DNA from 2 places in the Pseudomonas sp. SMV71 genome. Region 2 is predicted to be linked to the other one. Evidence: predicted binding sites of a transcription regulator. Region 2 holds the regulator's gene; the other holds the start of a gene.

Region 1 (15,222 bases), on a different contig from region 2:
ATTCGGGTCAGCACCTCGGTGGCCAAGCAGGACGGTTCGCGAGCCATTGGTACCGTGCTCGACCACGCCAGCCCGGCCTATGCTCGTTTGACCAGTGGGCAAAGCTACATTGGCCGTGTCCTGCTGTTCGGCCGTTACTACATGACGCAGTACAGCCCGGTGACCGACAGCAGTGGCAAGATCATCGCCGCGCTGTATGTGGGGTTCGACTACACCGACGCCCAAAACGCGCAGTTCGAAAACCTCAAGCGCTTCCGTATCGGCAAGACCGGTTCGCTGGCGCTGCTGGATGAGCAAAACAAATGGCTGGTGCCGCCGGCTGGCGTCCAGGCGCTTGATTCGGCCGTCACGACCGTCGTTGGCCTGGTGAAAACCCCCGGCAAGGGCGCGTTCTGGAGCGACACCGCCGAGGACTTCTACAGCGTCGCGGTACCGTTCGAGGGCGGTCCATGGGCGGTAGTGGCGAGCATGCCCAAGGCCGAGATCCGCGAAGTGACCTGGAGCGTCGGTATTCAGCTGGCAATCGGCAGCCTGCTGGCGATGCTGTTGGCAGTCGGCGCGGCCATGTGGTTACTGCGCAGCAAACTCGCCCCGCTGGGCGATCTGGTGCGTCAGGCCGAAGCCCTGGGCGCCGGCGACTTGAGCGTGCGCCTGAACGTGTCGAGCCATGACGAAATCGGTCAATTGTCCCGCGCCTTCAACCAGATGAGCCAGGCACTGTCGACCATGGTCGAGCACATCCGCAAGGCCTCCCAGGAGGTCAACAGCCGTGCCCAGGCCCTGGCCGGGTTGTCCAGCGGTGCGTATGAGGGGATGGAGCAGCAGTCGGGCGAAATCACCAGCATGGCCGGCGCGGTGGAAGAGTTCAGCGCGACTTCGCTGAACATTGCCGACAACATGGGCAACACCGAGCGCCTGGCCCAGGAAAACGCCCAGCAGACCCGGATCGGCCGAACCTCGATGGACGAAGCGTCCTCGTCCCTGGAGCAGATTGCCGGCGCGTTGAACAGCACCGCCACGGTCATCAATACCCTGGGCCAGCGCTCCCAGGAAATCGGCGGCATCGTTGGCGTCATCACCTCCATCGCCGAACAAACCAACCTGCTGGCGTTGAACGCGGCCATCGAAGCCGCCCGTGCCGGTGAGCAGGGCCGTGGGTTTGCCGTCGTCGCGGATGAAGTGCGCAGCCTGGCCTCCCGTACTCGTCAGGCCACGGACGAGATTTCCGGGATGATCAACAGCATCCAGCAGGAAACCGGCAATGCCATCAGCACCATGGAGCAAGGCAACCTGCTGATGCAGGAAGGCCTGTCGCGCAACGCCAACGTCGCCTCGGCCCTGGCGCGCATCGACGAGCAGAGCCGCTCGGCCGGCCAGCAATTCGCTGCGATCACCACCGCTACCCAGGAACAAAGCAGCACCGCGACCCTACTCAGCAGCAACCTGCAAAGCATCGCCATGGCCAACAGCGAACAGCGCCAGGTAGTTTCGGACCTGGCGCTCACCGCCAAGGAACTGGAAAAACTGGCCCAGGACCTGCGCCAAGAGGTTGATCGGTTCCGCTGAGTCGTCCCGTTATGAGCAAGCTCACCCATACCCCTGTGGGAGCGAGCTTGCTCGCGATGACGGCCGCCCGGCTAACATCATCTCAATCTGACCCACCGCTATCGCGAGCAAGCTCGCTCCCACAAAAGCTACCACCCTGGTGTCGCTCCTTTTTAGGAAAATTGCTGTTTTTAGGCTTGCTGAAACGTTTCTTCAAGTCTATAAAATCCGCACAACTCCAAGAAAAGGCCATGACCATGACTGTGTTCAAACTTCTCGTGACCCTCGGCGCCCTGGGCGCTGCCTCCCATGCCATGGCCTGGGATTACGTCCTGCTCGACACCGACAAGGCCGCGCAACCATGGCAAGTCACCAGCCAGCAGTTGGGCGTGAAGACCGACAAACCGTTCTCCGTGACGATGCGCACCCTGCATGGCGGCCGGCAGGAGGGTGTCAGCATCGTCGACATCGACAATGGCACTCTCAAGCTTTCGGTGGTCCCGACCCGCGGCATGAACGTGTTGCAGGCCTCAGTCGGCAGCGTGCGCATGGGCTGGGATTCGCCGGTCAAGGAAGTGGTCAACCCGGCCTTCATCGAACTCAACGGCCGCGCAGGCCTGGGCTGGCTCGAAGGCTTCAACGAACTGGTAACGCGTTGTGGCTACGAATGGGTTGGCCACCCCGGCATGGATAACGGCGAGCTGCTGACCCTGCACGGTCGTGCGGCCAATATTCCGGCCAACAAGGTCACCCTGCATATCGATGAAAAGCCGCCCTATGCCATCACCCTGCGGGGCGAGCTGAAGGAGCAGGCGTTCAAGAAGGTCGATTTCTCGGTGCAGACCGAACTGGTCACCGAACCCGGCAGCGTGACGTTCGCCCTCAACGATACGCTGACCAACAACGGCGATTACCCGAAGGAATACCAAGCCCTCTACCACAGCAATTTCAGCACGCCGTTCCTGGAGCAGGGCGCGCGTTTCGCCGCCCCGGTCAAGCAGGTCTCGCCGTTCAACGACAAGGCCAAGGGCGATCTGGCAGATTGGCAAACCTACCGTGCCCCCACCAAGGATTACGACGAAACGGTCTACAACGTCGTGCCGTATGCCGACGCCAAGGGTGACACGCTGACCGTGTTGCACAACAAGGCCGGCAGCCTCGGCGTGTCGGTGGGCTTCAACACCAGCACGCTGCCGGTGTTTTCCCTGTGGAAAAACACCGATACCCAGGGCCAGGGTTACGTCACCGGATTGGAGCCAGGCACCAGCTTCTCCTATAACCGCCGGTATCAGCGGCCGCTGGGCCTGGTCCCTAGCATCGGCCCGAAAGAACACAAGCAGTTCAAGATCCACTACAGCCTGTTGGCGGACAAGGGTGCAGTGGACAAGGCACTTGCACGCATCGAGGCCATCCAGAACGGCCAGAAAACCGAAGTGCGCAACGCGCCGCTGGTGGACCTGACCAAGCCGTGATGCGGTTCATGGCGTAGCGGGCCGATACTGCAACGCTTCGGCCAGATGCTCGCGGCGGATGTCTGCCGCTTGTTCCAGGTCCGCCAACGTCCGGGCGACCTTGAGCAGGCGGTGGGCGGCACGCAGCGACAAGGTCAGTCGTTCGCAGGCGGTTTCCAGCCAGGTTTCGTCGGTTGTGGATAACTTGCAGTGCCGACGCAGCCCCGGCAGATCAAGGAAGGCATTGGCGCAGCCCTGGCGTCGCTGTTGACGTTCGCGGGCCTCGGCCACTTGTGCGGCAATGGTGGCGGTGTCCTCACCCGTTGCGCTCTTGGGAGTGAGCGCGGTGGCTTCCCGGGCCACGGTCAGGTGCAGGTCTATGCGGTCCAGCAAAGGGCCGGACAACTTGTTGCGGTAGCGTTGCACCATGTCCGGCGTGCACGAACAGCGACCGCTGGGTTCGCCGAGATATCCGCAGGGGCAGGGATTCATCGCCGCGACCAGTTGGAAGCGTGCCGGGAAGCGCACCCGATCACGGGCGCGGGACACCACGATGTGCCCTGACTCCAATGGTTCTCTCAAGACTTCCAGGACCTTGCGGTCGAACTCCGGCAATTCATCGAGAAACAGCACGCCATGATGGGCGAGGGTGATTTCCCCAGGTTGCGGCTTCGACCCGCCGCCCACCAGCGCCGGGCCGGAAGCCGAGTGATGGGGTTGGCGAAACGGCCGCTGCGGCCAATGGCTCAGCGGCACGCAACTGGCCACCGATTGAATCGCCGCCACTTCAAGGGCCTCGCTCTCGGCCAAGGGCGGCAAAAGCCCCGGCAGACGGCTCGCCAGCAAGGTCTTACCGGTGCCCGGCGGTCCGCTGAACAACAGGTTATGTGCGCCCGCGGCGGCAATCAGCAGGGCGCGCTTGGCCCCGGCCTGGCCTTGCACCTCATTCAAGTCCGGGTAGGGTTTGCTGGCTGAAAGCAGCCCGTTGGAAACAAATGGCTCGACCGGCGTATGGCCGTTGAAATGCGCCACGGCTTCGAGCAGATGATCCACGGCGATCACCTTCAGGCCCGACGCGAGGCAGGCCTCTTCGGCATTCGCCCGTGGCACAACCAGCATGCGTCCGGCCTTGCGTGCCGCCAACGCCGCTGGCAGTACCCCGCGCACCGGGCGCACCGCGCCGGACAAGGCCAGTTCGCCGAGGCACTCGACGTCGTCCAGCGTCAGGGTCGGCACCTGCACGCTGGCCGACAGGATGCCCAGGGCAATCGCCAGGTCGAATCGCCCGCCGTCCTTGGGCAGATCCGCCGGTGCCAGGTTCAGGGTGATGCGCCGTGCCGGGAAGCTCAGGCCCGAATTGATGATCGCGCTGCGCACCCGGTCCTTGCTTTCCTTCACTGCGGCCTCCGGCAGGCCGACCATCGTCAGCGATGGCAAACCGTTGGCCAGGTGGACTTCGACGGAAACGGCGGGGGCCTCCACCCCCACCTGGGCGCGGCTGTGGACAATGGCGAGCGACATGAATCGTTCCTTGAGTGGATAGGGCACCGCGTCCTGCGGTTTTTGAAGATTAGTCGTGAGGCGGAATCTGGGCGTGGTAATTGAGGGGAGAAAATTTGGCAGGATGTTTCGACAGCCAGCGACGCCCGAGAGTGCCAAGCGCAATACAGGTTCAGCGGATGCCTGCCTTCACCCGTCCAAGCGAAATGCCAGGGACCGGCCTAGACTCCGATTTGCCCGGTCGGCACTCGGGCGGTATCGACGGCACAGGGAGGAAGTGGCCATGAACGATCTGCTGGCTCTGTTAACCGACAAGCGCTTCATGCCCCACGGACATTGCTATATGTGGCGGCCGGATTTGCTGTGGACCAATGTCATCGCCGATGGCTTGATCACCCTGTCCTACGTCACCATTCCCTTAACGCTTCTGTACTTCATCCACAAACGCAAGGATGTCCCGTTCGACTGGATGCTGGCGGCCTTCGGCGTCTTTATCCTGGCCTGTGGGACCAGCCATGTCATGGAGATCCTGACCATCTGGCAACCTTACTACTGGCTGTCGGCGCTGGTTAAGGTGATCACTGCGATTGCCTCGGTGATTACCGCCGTCCTGCTGGTCCGGCTGGTGCCTGCGGCACTGAAGATTCCCAGCCCCCAGCAACTGGCCAGGGTCAACGATGAGTTGCGCGAGGCGCAGGCTGAATTGGTGACCACGGCGCGTCGGGCCGGCATGGCGGAAATCGCCACCAATGTGCTGCATAACGTGGGCAATGTGCTTAACAGTGTCAATGTGTCAGCCCAGCTCCTGTACGACAAAGTGCACGCGTCCAAAGGGCAGGGAGTCGCGAAGGTCGTGCAGTTGATGAAAGAACATTCCCACGACTTGGGTGAGTTTTTCAGCAGCGACCCGAAGGGCCGCGCCCTGCCGGAATATCTGGGCAAGCTCGCCGAGTCGCTGGCGATCGAACAGCAGAGCATGATCAATGAGTTGGCGCAGCTCACCAAAAGCATTGACCATGTCAAAGAAATCGTCGCCACACAGCAGGCGTATGCCGGCAACTCAAGTGTGTTGGAGCCGGGTTCGTTGCGAGAGTTGATCGAGGACGTGGTGCGTATCTGCCATGTTTCCCTGGCGCGCCATCATGTGACGGTGGTCAAGGAGCTCGACGACGTCCCGCCGATGCCCTTGGATAAACACAAGGTGCTGCAAATTCTGATCAACCTGGTCAATAACGCCAAGCAGGCCCTCGATCCGGTCGAGGACCGGCCTTCCCGGATCGTTCTGCGCCTGAAGGCCGTGGAAAACAAGCGAGTGAGAGTCGAGGTCGAGGACAATGGCGAGGGTATATCCATGGGCAATCTCACCCGCGTGTTCGAGCACGGTTTCACGACACGGGTCGACGGCCATGGTTTCGGCTTGCACAGTTGTATCCTGGCGGCCCATGAAATGGGTGGTGAATTGATGGTGCAAAGCGACGGGCCGGGTCTCGGGGCGCTGTTTGCGCTAGAGCTGCCAATGGTGCCCACCCAGGATTGACCTCATGGAGAAATCCATAAGGTCAGTCATGGGGACCCGAAGTCGTTATTGCTCTGCTGGCGCCAATCGCGCTTCCAGCTCCGCCACCTTCGCCTCCAGGCTTTCCAGCCGTGCCCGGGTCCGAGCCAGCACCACCATCTGGCTGTCGAATTCTTCCCGGCTCACCAGGTCCAGCTTGCTGAAACCACTTTGCAGCAGGGCCTTGAACTGGCTTTCGATTTCGCTCTTGGGCAGCGCGGTGTCACCGCTCAGGAGGCGGGCGGCATGGCCGCTCAGGGCGTCGAGGAGATCTTTGGGCGCAAGCATGTCAGGTGTCCTGGAAACAATGGTGGGCAGTGTATCACGCAGTGTCTGTCACCATTCGCAAGCATGGCTGCACGCTTTTCGCGCACGGGGCCGGGCGCCGTCGCACTGTTGTTGTGCGTATCGCTGCGGTTCGCGGGGCCGTTGAACCGGGTTCAGTGGGTAAGCCCCTGAAATCAGTGGAGTTGGGCACAGATGGCAAGGTTTCTGCTTAGAGGCTGGTGACCCTTGCACTGATGCAGTCGTTGTGACGAATGCAGTGCAGCAGACGAAGCGGGGAGCTTCGTCAGGAACGGTTGACTGGCGCCTGTCGGGCAACTTGGGCCGACGACGCGTTACAAAGCCAGGCACTGCGCTTAGACTTGAGTCGGGTTTGTTTTCCTGGGGCAAGTCCACCAATTCGGGAGAAAGTTTCATGAAGCTAGTCACTGCCATCATCAAGCCGTTCAAGTTGGACGACGTGCGCGAGTCGTTGTCCGAGATCGGCGTGCAGGGCATTACCGTTACTGAGGTCAAAGGCTTCGGTCGGCAAAAAGGCCACACCGAGCTGTATCGCGGCGCGGAATACGTGGTCGATTTCCTGCCCAAGGTGAAGATCGATGTGGCCATCGACGACAAGGATCTGGACCGGGTGATCGAAGCGATTACCAAGGCCGCCAACACCGGCAAGATCGGTGACGGGAAAATCTTCGTGGTCAATCTGGAACAGGCTATTCGCATCCGTACCGGCGAAACCGATACCGACGCCATCTAAGCCGCCCAACCCAACGCCCCAGGAGAAAACAATATGACTCTGCGTAAATTCGCAGGGCTAGGAGCCCTGTTGTCCTTCGTAATGCCTGGCCTGGCCATGGCAGAAGAAGCGGCAGCCCCTGTCCTCAATTCTGGCGACACCGCCTGGATGCTGACTGCCACCATTCTCGTCCTGTTCATGACCATTCCAGGCCTGGCGCTGTTCTATGGCGGCATGGTGCGTTCGAAAAACCTGCTTTCCGTGATGATGCAATGCTTTGCCATTACCGGTCTGATCAGCATTCTGTGGGTCATCTATGGCTACAGCATTGCGTTCGACACCACCGGCATGGAGCAGGGCGTCGTCAATTTCAACTCCTTCATCGGCGGCCTGGGCAAGGCGTTCCTGGCGGGCGTCACGCCGGCCAGCATTACCGGGCCGACTGCACTGTTCCCTGAAGCGGTGTTCATCACGTTCCAGATGACTTTCGCGATCATCACCCCGGCGCTGATCGTCGGTGCGTTTGCCGAGCGGATGAAGTTCTCCGCCATGCTGGTGTTCATGGGCGTGTGGTTCACCCTGGTCTATGCGCCGATCGCGCACATGGTCTGGTCCGGTAACGGCGGCCTGTTGTGGGACTGGGGCGTACTGGATTTCGCCGGCGGCACCGTGGTGCACATCAACGCCGGTATCGCGGGCCTGGTGGCGTGCCTGGTGCTGGGCAAGCGCAAAGGCTTCCCGACCACGCCGATGGCCCCGCATAACCTGGGTTACACCCTGATGGGCGCGGCCATGCTGTGGGTCGGCTGGTTCGGCTTCAACGCCGGCTCTGCCGTGGCTGCAAACGGCACCGCCGGCATGGCGATGCTGGTGACCCAGATCGCCACCGCTGCGGCGGCGCTGGGCTGGATGTTTGCCGAGTGGATCACTCACGGCAAGCCAAGCGCACTGGGCATTGCCTCGGGCGTGGTGGCCGGCCTGGTGGCGATCACCCCGGCCGCTGGCACCGTGGGCCCGATGGGTGCCCTGGTCATCGGCCTGGCGGCAGGCGTGGTGTGCTTCTTCTGCGCCACCACCCTCAAGCGCAAGCTCGGTTATGACGACTCCCTGGATGCCTTCGGCGTGCATGGTATCGGCGGTATCCTCGGCGCGATCCTGACCGGTGTCTTCGCTGCACCGGCCCTGGGTGGCTTCGGTACCGTGACCGACATCGGCGCCCAAGTGTGGATTCAGTTCAAGGGTGTCGGCTTCACGGTGATCTACACCGCGATCGTCACCTTCATCATCCTCAAGGTGCTGGACGCCGTCATGGGTCTGCGTGTCACCGAGGAAGAAGAAGCGGTGGGCCTGGACCTGGCCCAGCACAACGAACGCGGCTACAACCTGTAAGTACGCGCACTGAAAAAATGCCCGGCCTTGCCGGGCATTTTTTTGCCTGGCATTTGTCATTGCTCACATGAGGTGCCGGTTTTTCCGACGTCCTTTGTCATGTAAGCGACATGGTTTTCTACCGCCAAAGGCTTACATCGAAGGAGGAATATTAGGCTCTTTGTTTTTTTCCTGAGCGCGCTAGAATGCGCGCCGAACGTGCGGAGATCTGTATGTGGCAACAGAAGCTGATCACCCTGCGGGCCAAGCCCCGAGGCTTTCACCTGGTGACGGACGAGTTGGTTGCCGGCCTGCCTGAACTCAAGGCATGTCGTGTCGGTCTGTTGCATCTGTGGCTGCAGCATACCTCGGCCTCGTTGACCATCAACGAGAACGCCGATCCGGCGGTTCGTCGAGACTTCGAACGATTTTTCAATCGGCTGATCCCACAAGGAACCGCCGATTACGAGCACAACGACGAAGGCCTGGACGACCTCCCGGCGCACTTCAAGGCCAGCGTGCTCGGCTGCCAGCTCAGCCTTCCGGTCACGGCGGGACGGCTGGCATTGGGAACCTGGCAAGGTGTCTATCTGGGCGAGCACCGTGATCATGGCGGTGCTCGTAAAGTCCTCGCCACCTTGTACGGTGAAGAGGCATAACTGCCGGTTGCCGGCGGATGTTGAATTTTTTCTGGCAGCCTTCGAACTGTTGGCGAAGCTGGTCTATAACTAATCTGCTTTTCGCAAGTCATGAGGTAGAACATGAGCGACGATGATCTGGAAAACGACGACCTCGAAGTAGGCGACGAAGACGAGGCCGAGGACGGTCTTGAAGCAGCGGCCGAAGACGTTGCCGATGACGATGGGGCCGACGTTCCAGCCCCGACCGCCAAAGGCAAGGCCAAGGCGGCGGTGTCGGTCGACGAGTTGCCAAGCGTAGAGGCCAAGAACAAGGAGCGTGATGCGCTCGCCAAGGCCATGGAGGAATTCCTGGCCAGGGGCGGAAAGGTACAGGAAGTGGAGGCCAACGTGGTCGCCGATCCGCCCAAGAAGCCCGACAACAAGTACGGCAGCCGCCCTATCTGAGTTTCTGCTTCTTGCTTGCTGAAAAAGCCCGCCGTCGCTGCGGGCTTTTTCATGGGCCGGATAAAGTTTCAGGTTGGTTGTGTCTCATGTGGGAGCGAGCCTGCTCGCGATGGTGGCGGTACATCCGACATCGATGCAAGCTGACCCACCGCTATCGCGAGCAGGCTCGCTCCCACAGGGGGATTGAGGTGATTGCAGGCTCAGGGCTGGCTATGCCAGCCCGCCAGCAACTCCGGCAGTTCGGTCAGGCTGCGGATCTCGGCATCCGGTTTGTGTTCGGCCTCCCAGGTCTTGCCCGTCGGATTGAACCACACGGCGCGCAGGCCGGCCTGTTGGGCGCCGGCGATGTCGTCGCCCGGATGGTCACCGATGTGCACAGCGGTTTGCGCGGTGGCGCCGCCGCGTTGCAGGGCTTCGTGGAACAGCCGGGCGTCTGGCTTGGCGATGCCGATGTCTTCGGCGCACAAGGCGAACTTGAAGTAGTCCGCCAGGCCCAGGCGACGCACGTCGGCGTTGCCGTTGGTGACCACGCCGAGGGCGAAGTGGTTGGCCAGGACTTCCAGGGTCGGCTGCACCTCGGGAAAGATATCCAGTTGATGACGGGCGTGCAGGAACGTTTCGAACGCCTGGTCCGCCAGTTCCGACGCTTGCCACTGGTCATAGCCGGCGTCTTGCAAGGCCCGGAACAGTACTCGTCGGCGCAGCGCGCTGATGCGATGCTTCAGGCCGGGCTCTTCACGTAGCACTTGCTCGCGAATCGCCCACAGGTGCTCCACCGGCACGCCGCCCAGATTCGGTGCGTTGTCGGTCAGCCATTGGCGTAATACGGCTTCGGCGCTGGCGATCACCGGGGCGGTATCCCACAGCGTATCGTCCAGGTCGAAAGTGATGAGCTCGATGGTCATGATTCGTCGCCCTTGATGCGTTTGGCCCTGGGGTGGGCACTGTCATAGACCGTCGCCAGGTGCTGGAAGTCCAGATGGGTGTAGATCTGGGTCGTCTTGATGTCCGAGTGACCGAGCAATTCCTGGACGGCACGCAGGTCCTGGGAGGATTCCAGCAGATGGCTGGCGAAGGAGTGCCTGAGCATGTGCGGATGCAGGTTCTGCCCCAGCTCGCGTTCGCCGGCCGCCTTGACCCGCAATTGGATCGCCCGCGGGCCGAGGCGTCGACCCCGTTGGCTGACGAACACCGCGTCGTCGGCGGGGTTGGCCAACGCGCGCAATGGCAACCAGGCCTCCAGCGCTTCCCGGGCCTTGCGCCCGACGGGCAACAGGCGGGTCTTGCTGCCCTTGCCGAGCACCTGGACCATGCCATCGGCCAGGTCCAGCTGATCAAGGTTCAGCCCGGTCAGCTCGGAAAGGCGCAGGCCGGAGGAATAGAACAGCTCGAGGATCGCCTGGTCTCGCCGGGCCAGGAAATCATCCTCGACGGCGCCTTCGAGCAGTTGCAGGGCGCGGTCGGTGTCGAGGGTTTTCGGCAACCGGCGTTCGCCCTTGGGCGGCGCCAGGCCGGTGGCCGGGTCGTGATCGCACAGGCCTTCGCGGTTCAGGTATTGATACAGGCCGCGTACCGCCGACAACAGGCGTGCCAGGCTGCGGGAGGATTGGCCCTGTTGGTGCAGACGCGCGATCAGGCTGCGCAAGCGCTGGATGTCCAGCGTCTGCCAACTGCCGATGTTCTGCTTCTGGCACCAGCCCAGGACTTTCTCCAGGTCACGACGGTAGGCTGATAGCGTGTGGGGCGACACCTGGCGCTCACTGCGCAAATGTTCGCAGTAGGCGTCCAGTTGCCGCTCCATCATCAGCGTACCGAGCGCAGTGAGCCGGCAACCCGAGGCAGCACGCGACCGGTGACTTCGGCGATGTAGCTCAAAAACAGCGTACCCACCGAACTCTTGTAGTGCTGCGGGTCGCGGCTGGCGATGGCCAACACACCGTGCACGCCCTGATGGGCAATGGCGACCACGGCCGTGGAACCGATCTGCTTGCGTTGCTCTTCGCCGAACAGGAAATCCAGTTCATGTTCGCGCAGGCTGCCGCTGACGCTTTTGTTTTCCGTAAGCAGGCCGCCAATGGCCGTCTGCGCGTCGGCGTGGGTCACCCAGCGGCCCACCGGCATGGCGTTGTCGCCAAACAGGATCAGGCTGACAAACGGCACCTGGAAATCCTGGCGCAGGCTGTCTTCGACACTCATCACCACATCTTCGAGGGTGCTGGCGTCCATCAGCGCCAGGATCAACCGACGGGTCTTGTCGAAGAGCCGGTCGTTGTCCCGGGCCACGTCCATCAGGTGCGACAGGCGATGGCGCATTTCGATGTTGCGCTCGCGCAGGATCTTCATCTGGTGCTCCACCAGCGACACGGTGTCACCGCGCCGATGGGGGATGCGCATCGTTGCCAGCAACTCTTCATGCTCGACGAAGAAGTCCGGATGAGCGTCCAGATAAGCGGCCACGGCCGCAGCGTCCGGGAGTGCAGCCGGGGATTCGTCGGGCTGCGGGGTGGGAACCTGTGGCTTGTCGGTCATGGGTTTGGCTCACTCAAAGACGAACTTGTCCTTCGTATACGCGCACTGCCGGGCCGGTCATCATCACCGGTTGGCCAGGGCCGGCCCATTCGATGGACAGGCGCCCGCCGGGCAGGTCGATCAACAGGGGCGAATCCATCCAGCCCTGGCTGATTGCAGCGACCGCGGCGGCGCAGGCTCCAGTGCCGCAGGCCTGGGTTTCGCCGACGCCGCGCTCCCAGACGCGCAATTGCGCACGGTGGCGGTCGATCACTTGCAGGAAGCCGACGTTCACCCGTGCCGGGAAGCGCGGATGATGCTCGATCTTCGGGCCCAGTTCGTGGACCGGGGCGCCGTTGATGTCGTCCACCCGCAGTACCGCATGAGGGTTGCCCATGGATAGCGCGGCCACATCCACCGTCGTGCCGTCGACTTCCAGCGGATAGCTCAGGGCCTGGGCCGGGGCCTGGAACGGAATGTCCGCCGGCACCAGGCGCGGAGCGCCCATGTTGACGCTGATCTGGCCGTCATTGCGCACATCCAGTTCGATGATGCCGCTCTTGGTCTCGACGCGAATCCGCCGCTTGGCGGTCAGGCGTTTGTCCAGCACGAAGCGGGCGAAGCAGCGCGCACCGTTGCCGCATTGCTCCACTTCCGAACCGTCGGCGTTGAAGATCCGGTAGCGGAAGTCGACGTCCGGGTTGTTGGGCGCCTCGACGATCAGCAACTGGTCGAAACCGATACCGGTGTGCCGGTCACCCCATTGCTTGGCGTGCTTGGGCAGGATGTGCGCGTGCTGGCTGACCAGGTCGAGGACCATGAAGTCATTGCCCAGGCCGTGCATCTTGGTAAAACGCAGCAGCATGGCCTTACTCCGGCAGCAGGCTTTCGCCGGCGAACAACTCGGCTACCGTCTCGCGGCGACGCACTTCGAAGGCTTGGTCAGCATCCACCAGCACCTCCGCGCAACGCCCGCGGGTGTTGTAGTTCGAGCTCATGACAAACCCATAGGCGCCGGCCGAATGCACCGCCAGCAGATCACCTTCTTCCAGCGCCAGCTCCCGGCCTTTGGCCAGGAAGTCGCCGGTTTCGCAGATCGGCCCGACGACATCGTAGCTGCGCGGAGCGGTATCGCGCGGGCGCACGGCGGTCACGTCCATCCAGGCCTGGTACAGCGCCGGACGGATCAGGTCGTTCATGGCCGCATCGACAATGGCGAAATCCTTGTGCTCGGTGTGCTTGAGGTACTCGACCCGGGTCAGCAGCATGCCGGCGTTGGCCACGATGTAGCGGCCCGGTTCGAACATCAGCGCCAGGTCGCGGCCTTCGAGGCGCTCGCGCACGGCCTTGATGTAGTCGGCCACCAGCGGCGGCTCTTCATCGCGATAGCGCACGCCGACACCGCCACCCAGGTCGATGTGACGCAGCAGGATGCCGCAATCGCCGAGGCGATCGACCAGGGCCAGCAAGCGGTCAAGGGCATCGAGGAACGGTTCGAGGGTGGTCAGCTGCGAGCCGATGTGGCAATCGACGCCCAGCACTTCCAGGTTCGGCAGCTGGGCGGCGCGCACGTACACGTCCTCGGCGTCGGCAATGGCGATGCCGAACTTGTTTTCCTTGAGGCCGGTGGATATGTACGGGTGGGTGCCGGCGTCGACGTCCGGATTCACCCGCAGGGAAATCGGCGCGCGCACGCCCAGCTCGGCGGCGACGACTTGCAGGCGTTCGAGCTCATCGGTGGATTCGATGTTGAAGCAATGCACGCCGACTTCCAGGGCGCGGCGCATGTCTTCGCGGGTCTTGCCGACGCCGGAGAAAACGATCTTGTCGGCGCTGCCGCCGGCTGCCAGTACACGCTCCAGTTCGCCACCGGAAACGATGTCGAAACCGGCGCCCAGGCGAGCCAGGACATTGAGCACGCCCAGGTTGGAGTTGGCTTTCACGGCGAAGCACACCAGGTGCGGCATGCCGGCCAGCGCGTCGGCGAAGGTCCGGTACTGGGCTTCGATATGAGCACGGGAATAGACGTAGGTCGGCGTGCCGAAGCGCTCGGCGATCGCGGACAAGGCAACCCCTTCCGCGAACAGCTCCCCGCCACGGTAATTAAAAGCGTCCATGGCGGTCCCTTAGTAGGTGGTGTGGGTGTCGTGCGCGTGGGACCTGGATTGCGAGGACTTGGCCTGCTCTTCAGGGGACTTGCTGTCATCAGGCAGGTACAGCGGACCTTTTTGACCACAGGCTGTCACAAGGCAGGCAACCGCGACGAGCGCAGCAAGGGAAGAGATCAGGCGCTTCATGGCGAAATCCTTGAAAATGCGTTAATTGCGCCGGAGTATACCGGCCACCCGGCGCCTTGCCTATGCAACGGGGCGCCCGTCCGGCGGTGCTGGTGGCCGTGGGTCGGTATATCCTTTGCAATCGCCGGGCAGCGTCCGTATCTTGCGGCACTTGAGCATGAGCAGACATTTTTCGAGGTTGCCGCAATGAGTTTGAGTGAAGCCCGCTTCCATGATCTGGTCGATACCACCCAGCAAATGCTGGAGGACATCTTCGACGAGAGCGACCTGGATATCGACCTGGAAAGCTCCGCCGGCGTATTGACCGTCAAGTTCGAGAACGGCACCCAGCTGATTTTCAGTCGCCAGGAGCCGCTGCGGCAGTTGTGGCTGGCGGCGGTGTCCGGTGGTTATCACTTCGACTACGACGAAGAAAGCGAGCGCTGGGTATGCGACAAACACGCAGAGCAGTTGGGCGAGTTGCTCGACCGTGTCGTCAAGCAGCAGGCGGGCGTGGCATTCGAATTCGAAGGCCTGTGACCCCATGAGCCAGACCGCCCCGGCGCGGGCGCCCAAGCCTCTTTTCAGCAATGTCAGCCCCGCCGTGCCGTCACCGTGCACCAGCGTGTGCAAGCTGGACGAGCAGAAAGTCTGCCTCGGCTGTTTCCGCCACGTGGAGGACATCCGCGAATGGCGCTCGGCCGATGACGAGCGGCGGCGGGTGATCTGTGCCGAGGCGCTCAAACGCAGGTCTCTGAGGTAACCATTCGCCTTGCAAGCTTTTGTGGCGAGGGAGCTTGCTCCCGCTCGGCTGCGCAGCAGTCGCAAGATGTGGGGGCGCTTCGCAACCCAGCGGGAGCAAGCTCCCTCGCCACATGGGTTCGGCGTCGTACATCCGGTAGTTCGTAAACTATCC
Region 2 (15,222 bases):
AGTGGCGGTATCCCTTGAGCAGGGCCTGTCGACCTCGGTGCGCCAGCGCGAGGTGGAAACCGTCGAGTTCAATCGCGATCAGGGCTTTGGCATCACCCTGTACGTGGGCCAGCGCAAGGGCTCGGCCAGCACTTCGGCCAGCGGCCCGGAAGCCATCCGGGAGACGGTCGCCGCTGCGCTGGCAATCGCCAGGCATACCTCCGAAGACGATGCCTCGGGCCTGGCCGATGCTGCGCTGATGTGCAAGGAACAGCGTGATTTCGACCTGTTCCACGCTTGGGACATCACTCCCGAACAAGCCATCGAACAGGCGCTGCGTTGCGAAGCGGCGGCGTTCGACGCCGACGCACGGATCAAGAACGCCGACGGCACGACGCTCAACACGCACCAGGGCTGCCGGGTCTACGGCAACAGCCACGGCTTTATCGGTGGCTACGCATCGACCCGCCACAGCCTGAGCTGCGTGATGATTGCCGAGGCCAATGGCCAGATGCAGCGCGACTATTGGTACGACGTCAATCGCCAGGGGCCGTTGCTGGCGGACCCGGTGAGCATCGGCCAGAAAGCCGCGCAGCGGGCCGCCAGCCGCCTTGGCGCGCGCCCGGTGCCGACATGCGAAGTGCCGGTGCTGTTTTCGGCGGAATTGGCCGGCGGCTTGTTTGGCAGTTTCCTGTCGGCGGTGTCCGGCGGCAACCTGTACCGCAAATCGTCGTTCCTCGAAGGCGCGCTGGGCCAGAAACTGTTCCCGGAGTGGATGACCATCGACGAGCGCCCGCATCTGTTGCAGGCCATGGGCAGTGCGGCGTTCGATGGCGATGGCCTGGCGACCTATGCCAAACCGTTCGTGGAAAACGGCGAGTTGGTGTCCTATATCCTCGGCACCTATTCGGGTCGCAAACTGGGGATGCCGAGCACCGCCAACGCCGGCGGCGTACACAATCTGTTCGTCACCCATGGCGAGGAAGACCAGGCAGCGTTGCTGCGACGCATGGGCCGTGGTCTGCTGGTGACCGAGCTGATGGGCCATGGGTTGAACATGGTGACCGGGGACTATTCTCGCGGTGCTGCAGGGTTCTGGGTGGAGAACGGCGAGATCCAGTTCCCGGTCCAGGAAGTGACCATTGCCGGGAACATGCGCGACATGTTCAAGCAGATCGTGGCGGTAGGAAGCGATCTGGAACTGCGCAGCAACATCCGCACCGGTTCGGTGTTGATCGAACGGATGATGGTGGCGGGGAGCTGAGGCCTGATGCATAAAAAAAAGGCGCGTCATCTTTGGATGTCGCGCCTTTTTTTATAAACCAGAAATCCCCGTGGCGAGGGAGCTTGCTCCCGTTCGGCTGCGCAGCAGCCGCAAAAACTCAGCGACAATGAAGATTGAGGTAGCCCGATGGATGGGGTCTGCTTCGCAGACCAGCGGGAGCAAGCTCCCTCGCCACAAAAAGCCAGTCTCAAATGTGCATTGAGAAAGCTTACTCGCCCTCATCAAAATAGTTGTTGATCAACGCTACCAGCGCATCCATCGCTTCCTGTGCTTCATCCCCTTCCGTTGCCAAGTGGATCTTCGTGCCCTTGCCGGCGGCGAGCATCATCATTGCCATGATGCTCTTGCCGTCGATCATCGACTCGGGGCTGCGACCGACCCTGATGGTGGTGTCCTTGAATCGTCCGGCAACCCCGACGAACTTGGCCGATGCCCGGGCGTGCAGGCCCAGCTTGTTGATGATTTCAATTTCCTGAGCGGGCATCGCGGTGTGAATCCTTTAGCTGAGGTCGCGGTGGCGAACCTGGACGTTCTTCAGGGACTGTTGCAGGAGCTGACCCAGGCGTTCGGTCAGGTAGACAGAGCGGTGATGGCCGCCCGTGCAGCCGATGGCAATCGTGACATAGGCACGGTTGCTGGCGGCAAAGCGGGGCAGCCACTTGAGCAGGTAGCTGGAAATATCCTGGTACATTTCCTCGACGTCCGGCTGTGCGGCCAGGTAATCGATCACCGGCTGGTCGAGTCCGGACTGCTCGCGCAATTCGGGTTTCCAGTAGGGATTGGGCAGGCAGCGTACGTCGAACACCAGGTCGGCGTCCACGGGCATGCCACGCTTGAAACCGAACGATTCCACCAGGAACGCCGTCCCTGGCTCCGGCTGGTTGAGCAGGCGCAACTTGATCGTGTCACGCAGCTGATAAAGGTTCAGGTGCGTGGTGTTGACTTTCAGGTCCGCCAAATCGGCGATGGACCCCAATAACTGGGTTTCATCGTCGATAGCTTCGGCCAGGGAGCGATTGGCGTTGCTCAGCGGATGGCGCCGGCGGGTTTCGGAAAAGCGCTTGAGCAGGGTCTCTTCGTCGGCATCCAGATACAACACATCGCACTGGATATGCCGGCTGCGCACTTCCTCGAGCAGTTCCGGAAAGCGCGACAGGTGGCTTGGCAGATTGCGTGCATCAATGGACACCGCCACCAGCGGCTGCGCCAGCTCGGTATGGATCATCGCACGTTCGGCCAGCTCCGGCAGCAGCCCGGCGGGCAGGTTGTCGATGCAGTAGTAGCCGCTGTCTTCAAGCACGTTGAGGGCCGTGCTTTTACCGGAGCCGGAGCGACCACTGACGATGATCATGCGCATGTTTAATGACCGTTCTGCTCGTCCAGGACAACCTGATACAAGGCTTGGTTATTCGGTGCGCTGCGCAGTTTGTCGCGCACTTCCTTGCGGTCCAGCATGCTGGCTATCTGGCGCAGCAGCTCGAGGTGCGCATCGGTCGCCGCCTCCGGGACCAGCAGTACAAACAGCAGGTCGACCGGGGCGCCGTCGATGGCGTCGAAATCAATGGGGGCTTCAAGGTGCAACAGCGCGCTGATGGGCGCGGTACAACCCTTGAGGCGGCAGTGGGGAATGGCGATGCCGTTGCCAAAACCGGTGGAACCGAGTTTTTCACGGGCGACCAGGGCCTCGAAGACACCCTGCATTTCCAGATCCGGCAGGTCGCTATGGATCAGGGTGGCGATTTGTTCGAGGGCTTTCTTTTTACTGCCGCCCGGCACGTTCACCAGGGAACGGCCGGGGGTCAGGATGGTTTCTAGTCGGATCATGGATTGGGGGGATTAACGACCGGTTGCGCCCTGAAGGAGGCTCTGGGTCTTTTCCTTATGCTTTTTGAGTTGGCGATCCAGCTTGTCGGTCAGCAGGTCAATCGCGGCATACATGTCTGTGTGCTCCGCGTTGGCAACCACCTCTCCGCCGGGAATATGCAGCGTGGCTTCGATTTTCTGCAGCAGCTTTTCGACATTCATCGTGACTTGCACGTTGGTGATCTTGTCGAAGTGCCTCTCCAATCGGTCGAGTTTTTCGCCGATGTAGGTGCGCAGAGGTTCGGTCACTTCCAGTTGGTGTCCACTGATGTTGACTTGCATACAGCTTCTCCTTCGTTGCCAGTGCATAAAGCGGCAGGCAGAAATACCTGCCACTGGAACGCTGTGGCGTGGCCGGTTACATCAACCGCTTGCGTTCGCTCGAAGGCGCGATCCCGAGGGACTCGCGGTATTTGGCGACGGTACGGCGGGCCACCTGAATGCCTTGTGCCTCCAGTAAACCAGCGATCTTGCTGTCACTCAACGGCTTTTTCTGATTTTCCGCAGCCACCAGTTTCTTGATGATTGCGCGGATGGCCGTGGACGAGCATTCGCCGCCTTCGGAGGTGCTGACATGGCTGGAGAAAAAGTATTTCAGTTCATAGATGCCCCGTGGGGTATGCATGAATTTCTGGGTAGTCACCCGGGAAATTGTCGATTCGTGCATCCCTACCGCTTCGGCGATATCGTGCAGGACCAACGGTTTCATCGCTTCATCGCCGTACTCCAGGAAGCCGCGCTGGTGCTCGACGATCTGGGTGGCAACTTTCATCAGGGTTTCGTTGCGGCTTTGCAGGCTCTTGATGAACCAACGGGCTTCTTGCAACTGGTTGCGCATGAAGGTGTTGTCGGCGCTGGTGTCGGCGCGCCTGACGAAGCCTGCATACTGGGCGTTGACCCGCAGCTTGGGAACCGACTCCTGGTTCAGTTCCACCAGCCAGCGATCGTTGTGCTTGCGCACGATCACATCGGGCACCACGTACTCGGGTTCGGTGGATTCGATCTGCGAGCCGGGACGCGGGTTGAGGCTCTGGACCAGCTCGATGACCTGGCGCAGCTCGTCTTCCTTGAGCTTCATACGCCGCATCAGCTGGCTGTAGTCGCGACCGCCCAACAGGTCGATGTAATCGGTGACCAGGCGCTTGGCTTCGGCCAGCCAGGGCGTCTTGGCCGGCAACTGGCGCAGTTGCAGCAGCAGGCATTCACCCAGGTTGCGGGCCGCGACGCCGGCGGGCTCGAACTGCTGGATCCGATGCAGGACAGCTTCGATCTCGTCCAGCTCGATATCGAGCTCCGGGTCAAAGGCTTCGAGGATTTCCTCGAGAGTCTCGTCCAGGTAACCCTGATTGTTGATGCAATCGATCAGGGTGACGGCGATCAGGCGATCGGTGTCGGACATCGGCGCCAGGTTCAATTGCCAAAGCAGGTGGCTTTGCAGGCTCTCGCCGGCGGAGGTGCGGGTGGTGAAATCCCACTCGTCGTCATCGCTGCTCGGCAGGCTGCTGGCGCTGGTCTGGTAGACGTCTTCCCAGGCGGTATCCACGGGCAGGTCGTTGGGGATGCGTTCGTTCCATTCGCCGTCCTCAAGGTTATCCACCGTGGGCGCTGCGGCTTCCTGGTAGGACGGTTCCTGGATTTCGGTATGGGTCTTCTGTTCGACGTTGTCGGCCAGTGGATCGGAGTTGTCGAAGTCGTCGCCTTCTTCCTGGCGTTCGAGCATCGGGTTGGACTCCAGGGCCTCCTGGATTTCCTGTTGCAGGTCCAGGGTCGACAATTGGAGCAGACGGATGGCCTGTTGCAGCTGCGGCGTCATCGTCAGCTGCTGGCCCATTCTCAAGACTAGCGATGGTTTCATGGCAGGGGCTTAACACCTTATTCGCCGGCGCACATGCGCCATCCACTACAGGGCGCCGGAGCGCCAAACTTAAGCAAATTATATGCCTGAAACTGAAGTGTTTGCCTAGAGCGCCGCCACAATAAAATCAACAGCGCCCGGGCGACTTGCCAGACACTCGGGCTTACAGGCGGAACTCGTGGCCCAGATACACTTCCTTGACCAGGTCGTTGGCGAGGATGGCGGCGGAGTCGCCTTCAGCGATCAACTGGCCGTCATTGACGATATAAGCGGTCTCGCAGATATCCAGGGTCTCGCGCACGTTGTGGTCGGTAATCAAAACGCCGATCCCCTTGGCCTTGAGGTGGTGGATGATCTGCTTGATGTCCCCCACCGAGATCGGATCCACGCCGGCGAACGGTTCGTCGAGCAGGATGAACTTCGGCGCGGTGGCCAGGGCGCGGGCGATCTCTACGCGTCGGCGCTCGCCACCGGACAGGCTCATGCCCAGGTTGTCGCGAATGTGACTGATGTGGAACTCCTGCAACAGGCTTTCCAGTTCCTGGCGACGGCCGGCCTTGTCGAGTTCCTTGCGGGTCTCGAGGATCGCCATGATGTTATCGGCCACCGACAGTTTGCGGAAGATCGACGCTTCTTGGGGAAGATAGCCGATACCGGCCTTGGCCCGGCCGTGCATCGGCTGGTGGCTGACATCGAGATCGTCAATCAGTACGCGGCCCTGGTCGGCCTGGACCAGACCGACAATCATGTAGAAGCAGGTGGTCTTGCCCGCGCCGTTCGGGCCGAGCAGGCCGACGATCTGGCCGCTGTCAATGGACAGGCTGACGTCACGCACGACTTGACGGCTCTTGTAGCTTTTGGCCAGGTGCTGAGCTTTCAGAGTTGCCATTACTGGGCCTTCTGCTCGGTTTTCTTTCTAGGCTGGATCACCATGTCAATCCGTGGACGCTGCTCGGTCACCTTGTTGCCAGTGGCGCGACCGGCACTGGCCAGTTTCTTGTTGGTGTCGTAGACGATTTTCTCGCCCTGGGTGGTGTTGCCGTCCTTGTCGATGACCTTGGCCCGGTCGATCAGGACAACGCGGTCCTGGGAGGCATGATACTGGATGGTGACGCCATAGCCCTGCACGGGCTTGGTATCGCCGGCCGTCTGCATCTGCTCGAAATAGGCCAGGTTGCCCACCGACGTCACCACGTCGATGTCGCCGGACTGGGTGCGGGTGAGGGTCACGGTATTGCCGGTCACCTTCATCGAGCCTTGGGTGATGATCACGTCACCTTTGTAAGTGGCTACGCCGTTCTTGTCGTCCAGTTGCGCGTCGTCGGCCTGAATGCGGATAGGCTGGTCGCGGTCGGTGGGAAGAGCCCAGGCGCTCGCGCTTCCCAGTGCTGCGCCCAGACTGAGCAAAATAGGGAGGGTTTTAGCGAGCTTCATACTGTCCTCTTACGTTCGATAGCAGGTGTATCCTGCTTTCCTTCAAATACGCCTTCATTCCCGTGCCGGTCGATACACCTCCGGCGCCGTCGATTCTAACGGGTTGCTCGGTCTGCGCATATTGCTGCTGCGGGAACACGGTCATGCGACTGCTGGTGATGACGGTCGTGCGGTTTTTTTCGTCGGTACGGGCCACGCGCACCGAGTCGATCAGTTCCACCTCGGTGCCGCCGGAATTGACTTCGGCGTGCTCGCTCTGCACGTGCCATGGAAATTCTGTGCCGCGGAACATGTTCAGGTCCGGCTTGGTGACCAGGGTAATGTCGGTGGCCTTGACGTGGTCGACCTTGTCGGCCGTCATCTCGTACTGCACTTTGCCGTCGGGCAGGTATTGCAGGGTGTGGGTATTTGACGCATACCAGTCGATTCTTTCCTCGACCTTGGCCGCGGGCTGGTCGAGGAACCGTTCAGGGCTGATGTTCCAGTAGCCGACCGCGGCAAAGATCGCCGCGATGCAGCCGAACACGACGATGGTGCGAATTTTCTTGCTCAGCATAAATGGCTCACAGGTACGCGGCGTTGGCCGCTTCGAGGCGGCCCTGGGCGCGCAGGATCAGTTCACAGAATTCGCGGGCCGCGCCTTCGCCGCCGCGTGCCGTGGTGACGCCGTGGGCGTGCTCGCGTACGAAGCCGGCCGCGTTGGCGACTGCCATGCCCAGCCCGACCCGGCGGATCACGGGAAGGTCCGGCAGGTCGTCGCCCAGGTAGGCCACCTGTTCATAGCTTAGGTTGAGTTGGCCCAGGAGTTCGTCCAGTACCACCAGTTTGTCCTCGCGCCCTTGATAAAGGTGGGGAATGCCGAGGTTTTTCGCGCGCCGCTCGACCACCGGCGTCTTGCGACCGCTGATGATGGCGGTCTGCACGCCGGCGGCCATCAGCATCTTGATGCCCTGGCCGTCGAGGGTGTTGAAGGTCTTGAACTCGCTGCCGTCTTCAAGGAAGTACAGGCGACCGTCGGTCAAGACGCCGTCGACGTCGAACACCGCCAGTTTGATCGCTTGGCCACGGTGCAACAGGTCTGTGTTCATTACATGACTCCGGCACGCAGCAAGTCGTGCATGTTCAGGGCGCCCAACGGGCGGTCTTCGTCGTCGACGACCACCAGGGCGCTGATCTTGTGGTCTTCCATGATTCTCAAGGCCTCGGCGGCAAGCATCTCGGCGCGGGCAGTCTTGCCGTGGGGCGTCATGACCTGGTCGATGGTGGCGCTGTGGATGTCGATGGTGCGGTCCAGGGTGCGGCGCAGGTCGCCGTCGGTGAAGATCCCGGCCAGCTTGCCATCGGCTTCGAGGACCACGGTCATGCCCAGCCCCTTGCGGGTCATTTCCATGAGCGCGTCCTTGAGCAGCGTGCCGCGCAGGACCTGCGGCAGCTCCTGGCCGGCGTGCATCACATTCTCGACCTTCAGCAGCAGGCGTCGGCCGAGGGCGCCACCGGGATGGGAGAAGGCGAAGTCTTCAGCGGTGAAACCCCGGGCTTCCAGCAGTGCCACCGCCAGCGCATCGCCCATGACCAGGGCGGCGGTGGTAGAGGAGGTGGGCGCCAGGTTCAACGGGCAGGCTTCGTGCTCGACATGGACATTGAGGTTCACTTCGGCCGCCTTGGCCAGTGGCGAATCCGGGTTGCCGGTGACGCTGATCAATTGGATGCCCAGGCGTTTGATCAGTGGCAGCAACGTGACGATTTCATTGGTCGAGCCCGAGTTGGACAGGGCCAGGATGATGTCGTCCCGGGTGATCATGCCCATGTCGCCGTGGCTGGCCTCGGCCGGGTGGACGAAGAAAGCCGTGGTGCCGGTGCTGGCCAGGGTAGCGGCGATCTTGTTGCCGATGTGCCCGGACTTGCCCATGCCGACCACGACCACGCGGCCCTTGCTGGCCAGAATCATCTCGCAGGCGCGTACGAAATCAGCGTCGATGTGGGGAAGCAAGCCTTGTACGGCTTCGATCTCGAGGCGGATGGTACGTTGTGCCGATTGAATCAGGTCGCTGGATTGGCTCATGTCAGAAATCGTATAGCCCGATGAAAAGGCGGCGATTATAGCGGTAATGAACGATTCCCTCACGTAAGTTCGTCATGCTTTGTGTGAATGGCTCGCCAGGCCTGAAATAAACTGTCGCTGTTTACTCGTGTGCGGACTGAACCGGCAGGGGGCTGGGCCTTGGGCGCATGGCGGTTGCAGTGATATAGTTCGCCGCCGGTTCGGGTGTCCGGCGGTGCTGGCGTCAGTCAGCCGGTCAGGGCATCCGGATGTGAGGCTGCATCGCAAGGAGTTTAGATGAGTGCCGACAACGCCTACGCGGTCGAGCTGAAGGGGCTGTCCTTCAAGCGAGGGACGCGCAGCATTTTCAATGACATCGATATTCGCATTCCACGCGGCAAGGTGACCGGCATCATGGGGCCTTCCGGGTGCGGCAAGACCACGCTGCTGCGCCTGATGGGCGCACAGTTGCGCCCCAGTGCCGGCGAAGTGTGGGTCAACGGCCAGAATCTTCCCGAGTTGTCACGCAGCGACCTGTTCGATGCGCGCAAGCACATGGGCGTGCTGTTCCAGAGTGGCGCGCTGTTTACCGATCTCGATGTGTTCGAGAACGTGGCGTTCCCCTTGCGGGTTCATACCGAGCTGCCGGACGAGATGATCCGCGACATCGTCCTGCTCAAGTTGCAGGCGGTCGGGCTGCGCGGCGCCCTCGACCTGATGCCGGACGAGCTGTCCGGCGGCATGAAGCGTCGGGTCGCGCTGGCGCGGGCGATTGCCCTCGATCCGAAGATCCTCATGTACGACGAGCCCTTCGTCGGCCAGGACCCGATCGCCATGGGCGTGCTGGTGCGCCTGATCCGTCTGCTCAACGATGCTCTGGGCATCACCAGTATCGTGGTTTCCCACGACCTGGCCGAAACCGCGAGCATCGCCGACTACATCTATGTGGTAGGCGATGGCCAGGTGCTGGGGCAGGGCACGCCCCAGGAACTGAAGGATTCGGATAACCCGCGCATCCGTCAATTCATGAAGGGCGATCCGGACGGTCCGGTGGCGTTCCATTTTCCGGCCACGGATTACCGTACCGATCTGCTGGGGAAGCGCTGATGCGCAAGAAATCATTATTGGAAAGAATTCGGCTGTTCGGCCGCTCCGGCATCGATGTGGTAGCGGTCCTGGGCCGTTCCTCGCTGTTCTTGATGCACGCCTTGCTCGGGCGCAGTGCCACGGGCGGCGGTTTTGGCCTGTTGGTCAAGCAATTGCACTCGGTGGGTGTGATGTCCCTGGTGATCATCGTGGTCTCCGGGATTTTCATCGGCATGGTGCTGGCCCTGCAGGGCTTCAGTATCCTGTCCAGCTATGGTTCCGAGCAGGCGGTAGGCCAGATGGTGGCGCTGACGTTGCTGCGCGAGCTGGGCCCCGTGGTGACCGCGTTGCTGTTCGCCGGGCGTGCCGGTTCGGCGCTGACGGCCGAAATCGGAAACATGAAATCCACCGAGCAGTTGTCCAGCCTGGAAATGATCGGTGTCGACCCGCTCAAGTACATCATTGCCCCGCGCCTGTGGGCCGGCTTCATCTCCTTGCCGGTGCTGGCCATGATTTTCAGCGTCGTGGGGATCTGGGGGGGCTCGTGGGTCGCAGTCGACTGGCTGGGGGTCTATGAAGGTTCCTACTGGTCCAACATGCAGAACAGCGTCGACTTCCTCGACGATGTCCTCAATGGCGTGATCAAGAGTGCCGTATTCGCCTTCGTGGTGACCTGGATCGCCGTGTTTCAAGGCTATGACTGTGAGCCCACCTCTGAGGGGATCAGCCGTGCCACAACCAAGACCGTGGTGTACGCCTCGCTGGCAGTCCTGGGCCTTGACTTTATTCTGACCGCCTTGATGTTTGGAGATTTCTGATGCAAAACCGCACCCTGGAAATCGGTGTCGGCCTTTTCCTGCTGGCTGGCATCCTGGCTTTGCTGTTGCTGGCCCTGCGGGTCAGCGGCCTGGCGCCGACAGCGAGCACCGATACTTATAAACTTTATGCTTATTTTGACAATATCGCCGGTTTGACTGTCAGAGCCAAAGTGACCATGGCCGGCGTCACTATCGGCAAGGTCACGGCAATCGATCTGAACCGCGAGGACTTCACCGGCCGGGTGACCCTGCAGCTGGAAAAGCGCGTGGATAATCTGCCGACCGATTCCACTGCATCTATCCTCACGGCTGGGCTGCTGGGCGAGAAGTACATTGGTATCAGCGTGGGCGGGGAAGAAACCGTGCTCAAGGACGGCGGGACCATCCACGACACCCAGTCGTCGCTGGTGCTCGAGGATCTGATCGGTAAATTTTTGCTCAATACCGTTAGCAAAGACGCTAAATGAGGAGCTTCTGAATGATCTCTATCCTGCGACGTAGCCTGTTGGTGTTGCTCGCGGCGCTGCCGTTGATGGCTAACGCCGTGGCCGCGCCTTCTGCGCACGAAATCATCAAGACCACCACTGACCAACTGCTGGCGGACCTTTCCGCCAATAAAGAGCGGTACAAGAACGACCCGAGCGCTTTCTACGACTCGCTCAACCGTATCGTCGGGCCGGTGGTGGATGCCGACGGCATTTCCAAGAGCATCATGACCGTCAAGTATTCGCGCAAGGCAACCCCGGAGCAGATGGGCCGCTTCCAGGAGAACTTCAAGCGCAGCCTGTTCCAGTTCTATGGCAACGCCTTGCTGGAATACAACAACCAGGGCATCACGGTCGACCCGGCCAAGGACGAATCGGGCGAGCGCACCAGCGTCGGCATGACCGTCAAGGGCAACAACGGTGCGGTCTACCCGGTCTCCTACACGCTTGAGAAAATCAACGGCGAGTGGAAGGTTCGTAACGTGATCATCAATGGCATCAACATCGGCAAGCTGTTCCGCGATCAATTCGCCGACGCCATGCAGCGCAACGGCAACAACCTGGACAAGACCATCGACGGTTGGGCTGGCGAAGTGGCCAAGGCCAAGGAAGTCGCTGAAGACGCCCAGGAGAAGCAGCAGCAATGAGTGAGTCGGCTGTTGGTCTGGGGCAAGCCGGCGAGCTGATGCTTAGCGGCGTGCTCGACTATCGCACGGGCCCCGCGTTGCGCAAGCAGGGGCAGGCGCTGATCAAGTCCAGCGGCGCCGCCGAGGTGGTCATCGACTGCTCGCAGGTGCAGAAGTCCAGCAGTGTAGGTTTGTCGCTGCTGCTGTGCTTCATCCGGGACGCCACGGCGGCCGGCAAGACATGGAGCATCCGTGCGATGCCCGAAGACATGCGTGAAATAGCCCAGGTCAGCGAACTGACCGAGTTGTTGACGCAACCCTGACCCACATCGCGAGCAAGCCCCCTGTCAGAGTCCTGCTACGCGGGGTTCGCAGGCGCGGGGCTTTTTTGTATGATGTGCGACCCGTGCGCACAGGGCGCCGATTGAGGTTGAGCATGCAGGCTGTAGAAGTTAAGAGCTTCCTTGAAGAAAAGCTGCCAAATACGCAGGTGGAAGTTGAAGGCGAAGGCTGCAACTTTCAGCTGAACGTGATCAGCGATGAACTGGCGGCGTTGAGCCCGGTGAAGCGTCAGCAGCAGGTCTATGCGCATTTGAACCCATGGATCACCGATGGCAGCATCCACGCGGTCACTATGAAATTTTTCAGCAGCGCGGCCTGGGCCGAGCGCACCTGAGCCCTAGGGCGTCGAGATTCTTATGGATAAACTGATTATTACCGGCGGCGTTCGTCTTGATGGCGAAATCCGTATTTCCGGGGCAAAGAACTCCGCCCTGCCGATCCTGGCCGCGACCCTGCTGTGCGATGGCCCGGTGACTGTAGCCAACCTGCCGCACCTGCACGACATCACCACGATGATCGAGCTGTTCGGGCGTATGGGCATTGAGCCGGTGATCGACGAGAAACTCAGCGTCGAGATCGACCCACGCACCATCAAGACCCTGGTAGCCCCGTACGAGCTGGTAAAAACCATGCGTGCGTCGATCCTGGTGCTGGGCCCGATGGTCGCCCGTTTCGGTGAAGCCGAAGTCGCATTGCCAGGGGGTTGCGCCATCGGTTCGCGTCCGGTGGATCTGCACATCCGCGGCCTGGAAGCCATGGGCGCGGTGATCGACGTCGAAGGCGGCTACATCAAGGCCAAGGCGCCTGAAGGTGGCCTGCGCGGCGCGCACTTCTTCTTCGATACCGTCAGCGTGACCGGTACCGAGAACATCATGATGGCCGCTGCACTGGCCAAGGGCCGCAGCGTGCTGCAGAACGCCGCACGCGAGCCTGAGGTGGTGGATCTGGCGAACTTCCTGATCGCCATGGGCGCCAAGATCAGCGGTGCCGGCACCGACACCATCACCATCGACGGCGTCGAGCGCCTGCATTCGGCCACTTACAAAGTGATGCCGGACCGGATCGAAACCGGCACCTATCTGGTGGCTGCTGCCGTCACCGGCGGCCGCGTCAAGGTCAAGGACACCGATCCGACCATCCTTGAAGCCGTCCTGGAAAAACTCAAGGAAGCCGGCGCCGAAGTCAACTGCGGCAAAGACTGGATCGAAGTGAACATGCACGGCAAGCGGCCCAAGGCCGTGAACGTGCGGACCGCTCCGTACCCGGCGTTCCCGACCGACATGCAGGCGCAGTTCATCTCCCTCAACGCCATTGCCGAAGGCACGGGCGCGGTGATCGAGACGATCTTCGAAAACCGTTTCATGCACGTGTATGAACTGCACCGGATGGGCGCCAAGATCCAGGTCGAAGGCAACACCGCCATCGTCACCGGCAACGAGAAGCTCAAGGGCGCTCCAGTCATGGCCACCGACCTGCGGGCCTCGGCCAGCTTGGTGATCTCGGCGCTGATTGCCGAAGGCGATACCCTGATCGACCGTATCTACCACATCGACCGTGGTTACGAGTGCATCGAAGAGAAACTGCAGATGCTCGGCGCCAAGATCCGCCGCGTACCGGGCTAGTCGCCTGCATGGGCACAAGGAGGTGCCTTGATTTCGTTTCAGGTCGAGGGTGTTTGCACCCTCGATGTATGTTCGGCGCCGCTTGCGACCGGACATGAGTACCTTGATAAGGACTGACGTTTCCCATGTTGACCATCGCACTGTCCAAGGGCCGCATCCTTGACGACACCCTGCCGCTTCTGGCTGAAGCGGGCATCGTGCCGACCGAGAATCCGGACAAGAGCCGCAAGCTGATCATTCCCACGACCCAGGCCGACGTGCGCTTGCTGATCGTGCGTGCCACCGATGTGCCGACCTACGTTGAACATGGCGCCGCCGACCTGGGTGTGGCGGGCAAGGACGTGCTGATGGAGTACGGTGGCCAGGGCCTGTACGAGCCGCTGGACCTGAAAATCGCCCGGTGCAAGCTGATGACCGCCGGCAAGGTCGGTGCCATCGAACCCAAGGGACGCCTGCGGGTCGCGACCAAGTTCGTCAATGTTGCCAAGCGTTACTACGCCGAGCAGGGCCGTCAGGTCGACATCATCAAGTTGTACGGCTCGATGGAGCTGGCGCCGTTGATCGGCCTGGCGGACAAGATCATCGACGTGGTCGACACCGGCAATACCCTGCGGGCCAATGGCCTGGAGCCCCAGGAGTTCATCGCCGACATCAGCTCCCGGCTGATCGTCAACAAGGCATCGATGAAAATGCAGCACGCCCGTATCCAGGCTTTGATCGATACCCTGCGCAAGGCAGTGGAATCGCGACACCGCGGCTGATCCACCTGCGCGACTGTGGTCGCGCCCGTCTATCCGTGTCATAGCCAATTTTCTCAGGTGCCCACGCGAATGGACTGGTAGCTTAGGGCGCCTGAGCATTTGCCATTAATGAGGCCCTCGCTATGACCGCACCCACATCGATTCGCCGACTCAACGCCGCCGACCCGGATTTTGCACATCATCTGGATCATCTGCTGAGCTGGGAAAGTGTGTCTGACGACTCGGTCAATCAGCGGGTGCTGGACATCATCAAGGCCGTGCGTGAGCGTGGCGATGAAGCACTGGTGGAATTCACCCAGAAATTCGACGGTTTACAAGTGGCATCCATGGCTGACCTGATCCTGCCGCGCGAGCGTCTGGAGCTGGCCCTGACCCGAATCAGCGTGCCCCAGCGCGAGGCCCTCGAAAAAGCTGCATCCCGTGTGCGTGACTATCACGAGCGGCAGAAGCAGGACTCCTGGAGCTACACCGAGGCCGACGGTACGGTCCTGGGCCAGAAGGTCACGCCGCTGGATCGCGCCGGCTTGTATGTGCCCGGCGGCAAGGCGTCCTATCCGTCCTCGGTGCTGATGAACGCCATTCCGGCCAAGGTCGCCGGCGTCACCGAAGTGGTGATGGTGGTACCGACGCCGCGCGGTGAGATCAACGAACTGGTGCTGGCCGCTGCTTGTATCGCCGGGGTGGACCGGGTGTTCACCATCGGTGGCGCCCAGGCCGTGGCGGCGCTGGCCTATGGCACCGAGAGCGTGCCGCGGGTCGACAAAGTGGTCGGGCCGGGCAATATCTACGTCGCCACCGCCAAGCGTCATGTATTCGGCCAGGTCGGCATCGACATGATCGCCGGCCCTTCGGAGATTCTCGTGGTGTGTGACGGCCAGACCGATCCGGACTGGATCGCCATGGACCTGTTTTCCCAGGCCGAGCACGACGAGGACGCCCAGGCGATCCTGGTCAGTCCGGACGCCGAGTTCCTCGACAAGGTCGCCGCCAGCATCGACAAGTTGCTGCCGACGATGGACCGCGCC

What was found. Region 2 encodes sigma-54, which starts transcription at its own class of promoters, with help from an activator protein. Its sites were predicted from a motif close to ANTGGCATNNANNTTGCTNT; they were not measured.
Region 1: a site for sigma-54 is predicted at 6,531-6,550, ahead of glnK (P-II family nitrogen regulator). Genes of this name have one in related genera too.

What each region holds. Positions count from the first base shown of each region.
Region 1 is NZ_JBKGGU010000012.1:132,796-148,017, reverse strand. Features, by position in the region: partial or broken gene ACLEJQ_RS14660 (Cache 3/Cache 2 fusion domain-containing protein) at 1-663, shown strand, start outside; gene ACLEJQ_RS14655 (methyl-accepting chemotaxis protein) at 706-1,566, shown strand; gene ACLEJQ_RS14650 (aldose 1-epimerase family protein) at 1,803-3,017, shown strand; gene ACLEJQ_RS14645 (YifB family Mg chelatase-like AAA ATPase) at 3,024-4,517, opposite strand; gene ACLEJQ_RS14640 (sensor histidine kinase) at 4,780-6,033, shown strand; gene ACLEJQ_RS14635 (accessory factor UbiK family protein) at 6,079-6,339, opposite strand; gene glnK (P-II family nitrogen regulator) at 6,752-7,090, shown strand; gene ACLEJQ_RS14625 (ammonium transporter) at 7,124-8,458, shown strand; gene ACLEJQ_RS14620 (secondary thiamine-phosphate synthase enzyme YjbQ) at 8,671-9,096, shown strand; gene sutA (transcriptional regulator SutA) at 9,199-9,522, shown strand; gene ACLEJQ_RS14610 (HAD family hydrolase) at 9,723-10,427, opposite strand; gene xerC (tyrosine recombinase XerC) at 10,424-11,323, opposite strand; gene ACLEJQ_RS14600 (DUF484 family protein) at 11,326-12,051, opposite strand; gene dapF (diaminopimelate epimerase) at 12,065-12,895, opposite strand; gene lysA (diaminopimelate decarboxylase) at 12,900-14,147, opposite strand; gene lptM (LPS translocon maturation chaperone LptM) at 14,157-14,327, opposite strand; gene cyaY (iron donor protein CyaY) at 14,514-14,846, shown strand; gene ACLEJQ_RS14575 (DUF1289 domain-containing protein) at 14,851-15,069, shown strand.
Region 2 is NZ_JBKGGU010000006.1:187,375-202,596, forward strand. Features, by position in the region: gene pmbA (metalloprotease PmbA) at 1-1,243, shown strand, start outside; gene ACLEJQ_RS08000 (HPr family phosphocarrier protein) at 1,473-1,748, opposite strand; gene rapZ (RNase adapter RapZ) at 1,764-2,621, opposite strand; gene ptsN (PTS IIA-like nitrogen regulatory protein PtsN) at 2,624-3,088, opposite strand; gene hpf (ribosome hibernation-promoting factor, HPF/YfiA family) at 3,101-3,409, opposite strand; gene ACLEJQ_RS08020 (RNA polymerase factor sigma-54) at 3,486-4,982, opposite strand; gene lptB (LPS export ABC transporter ATP-binding protein) at 5,146-5,871, opposite strand; gene lptA (lipopolysaccharide transport periplasmic protein LptA) at 5,871-6,416, opposite strand; gene lptC (LPS export ABC transporter periplasmic protein LptC) at 6,403-6,972, opposite strand; gene ACLEJQ_RS08040 (KdsC family phosphatase) at 6,980-7,504, opposite strand; gene ACLEJQ_RS08045 (KpsF/GutQ family sugar-phosphate isomerase) at 7,504-8,478, opposite strand; gene ACLEJQ_RS08050 (ATP-binding cassette domain-containing protein) at 8,755-9,564, shown strand; gene mlaE (lipid asymmetry maintenance ABC transporter permease subunit MlaE) at 9,564-10,361, shown strand; gene mlaD (outer membrane lipid asymmetry maintenance protein MlaD) at 10,361-10,828, shown strand; gene ACLEJQ_RS08065 (MlaC/ttg2D family ABC transporter substrate-binding protein) at 10,840-11,493, shown strand; gene ACLEJQ_RS08070 (STAS domain-containing protein) at 11,490-11,795, shown strand; gene ACLEJQ_RS08075 (BolA family protein) at 11,909-12,148, shown strand; gene murA (UDP-N-acetylglucosamine 1-carboxyvinyltransferase) at 12,171-13,436, shown strand; gene hisG (ATP phosphoribosyltransferase) at 13,562-14,197, shown strand; gene hisD (histidinol dehydrogenase) at 14,320-15,222, shown strand, end outside.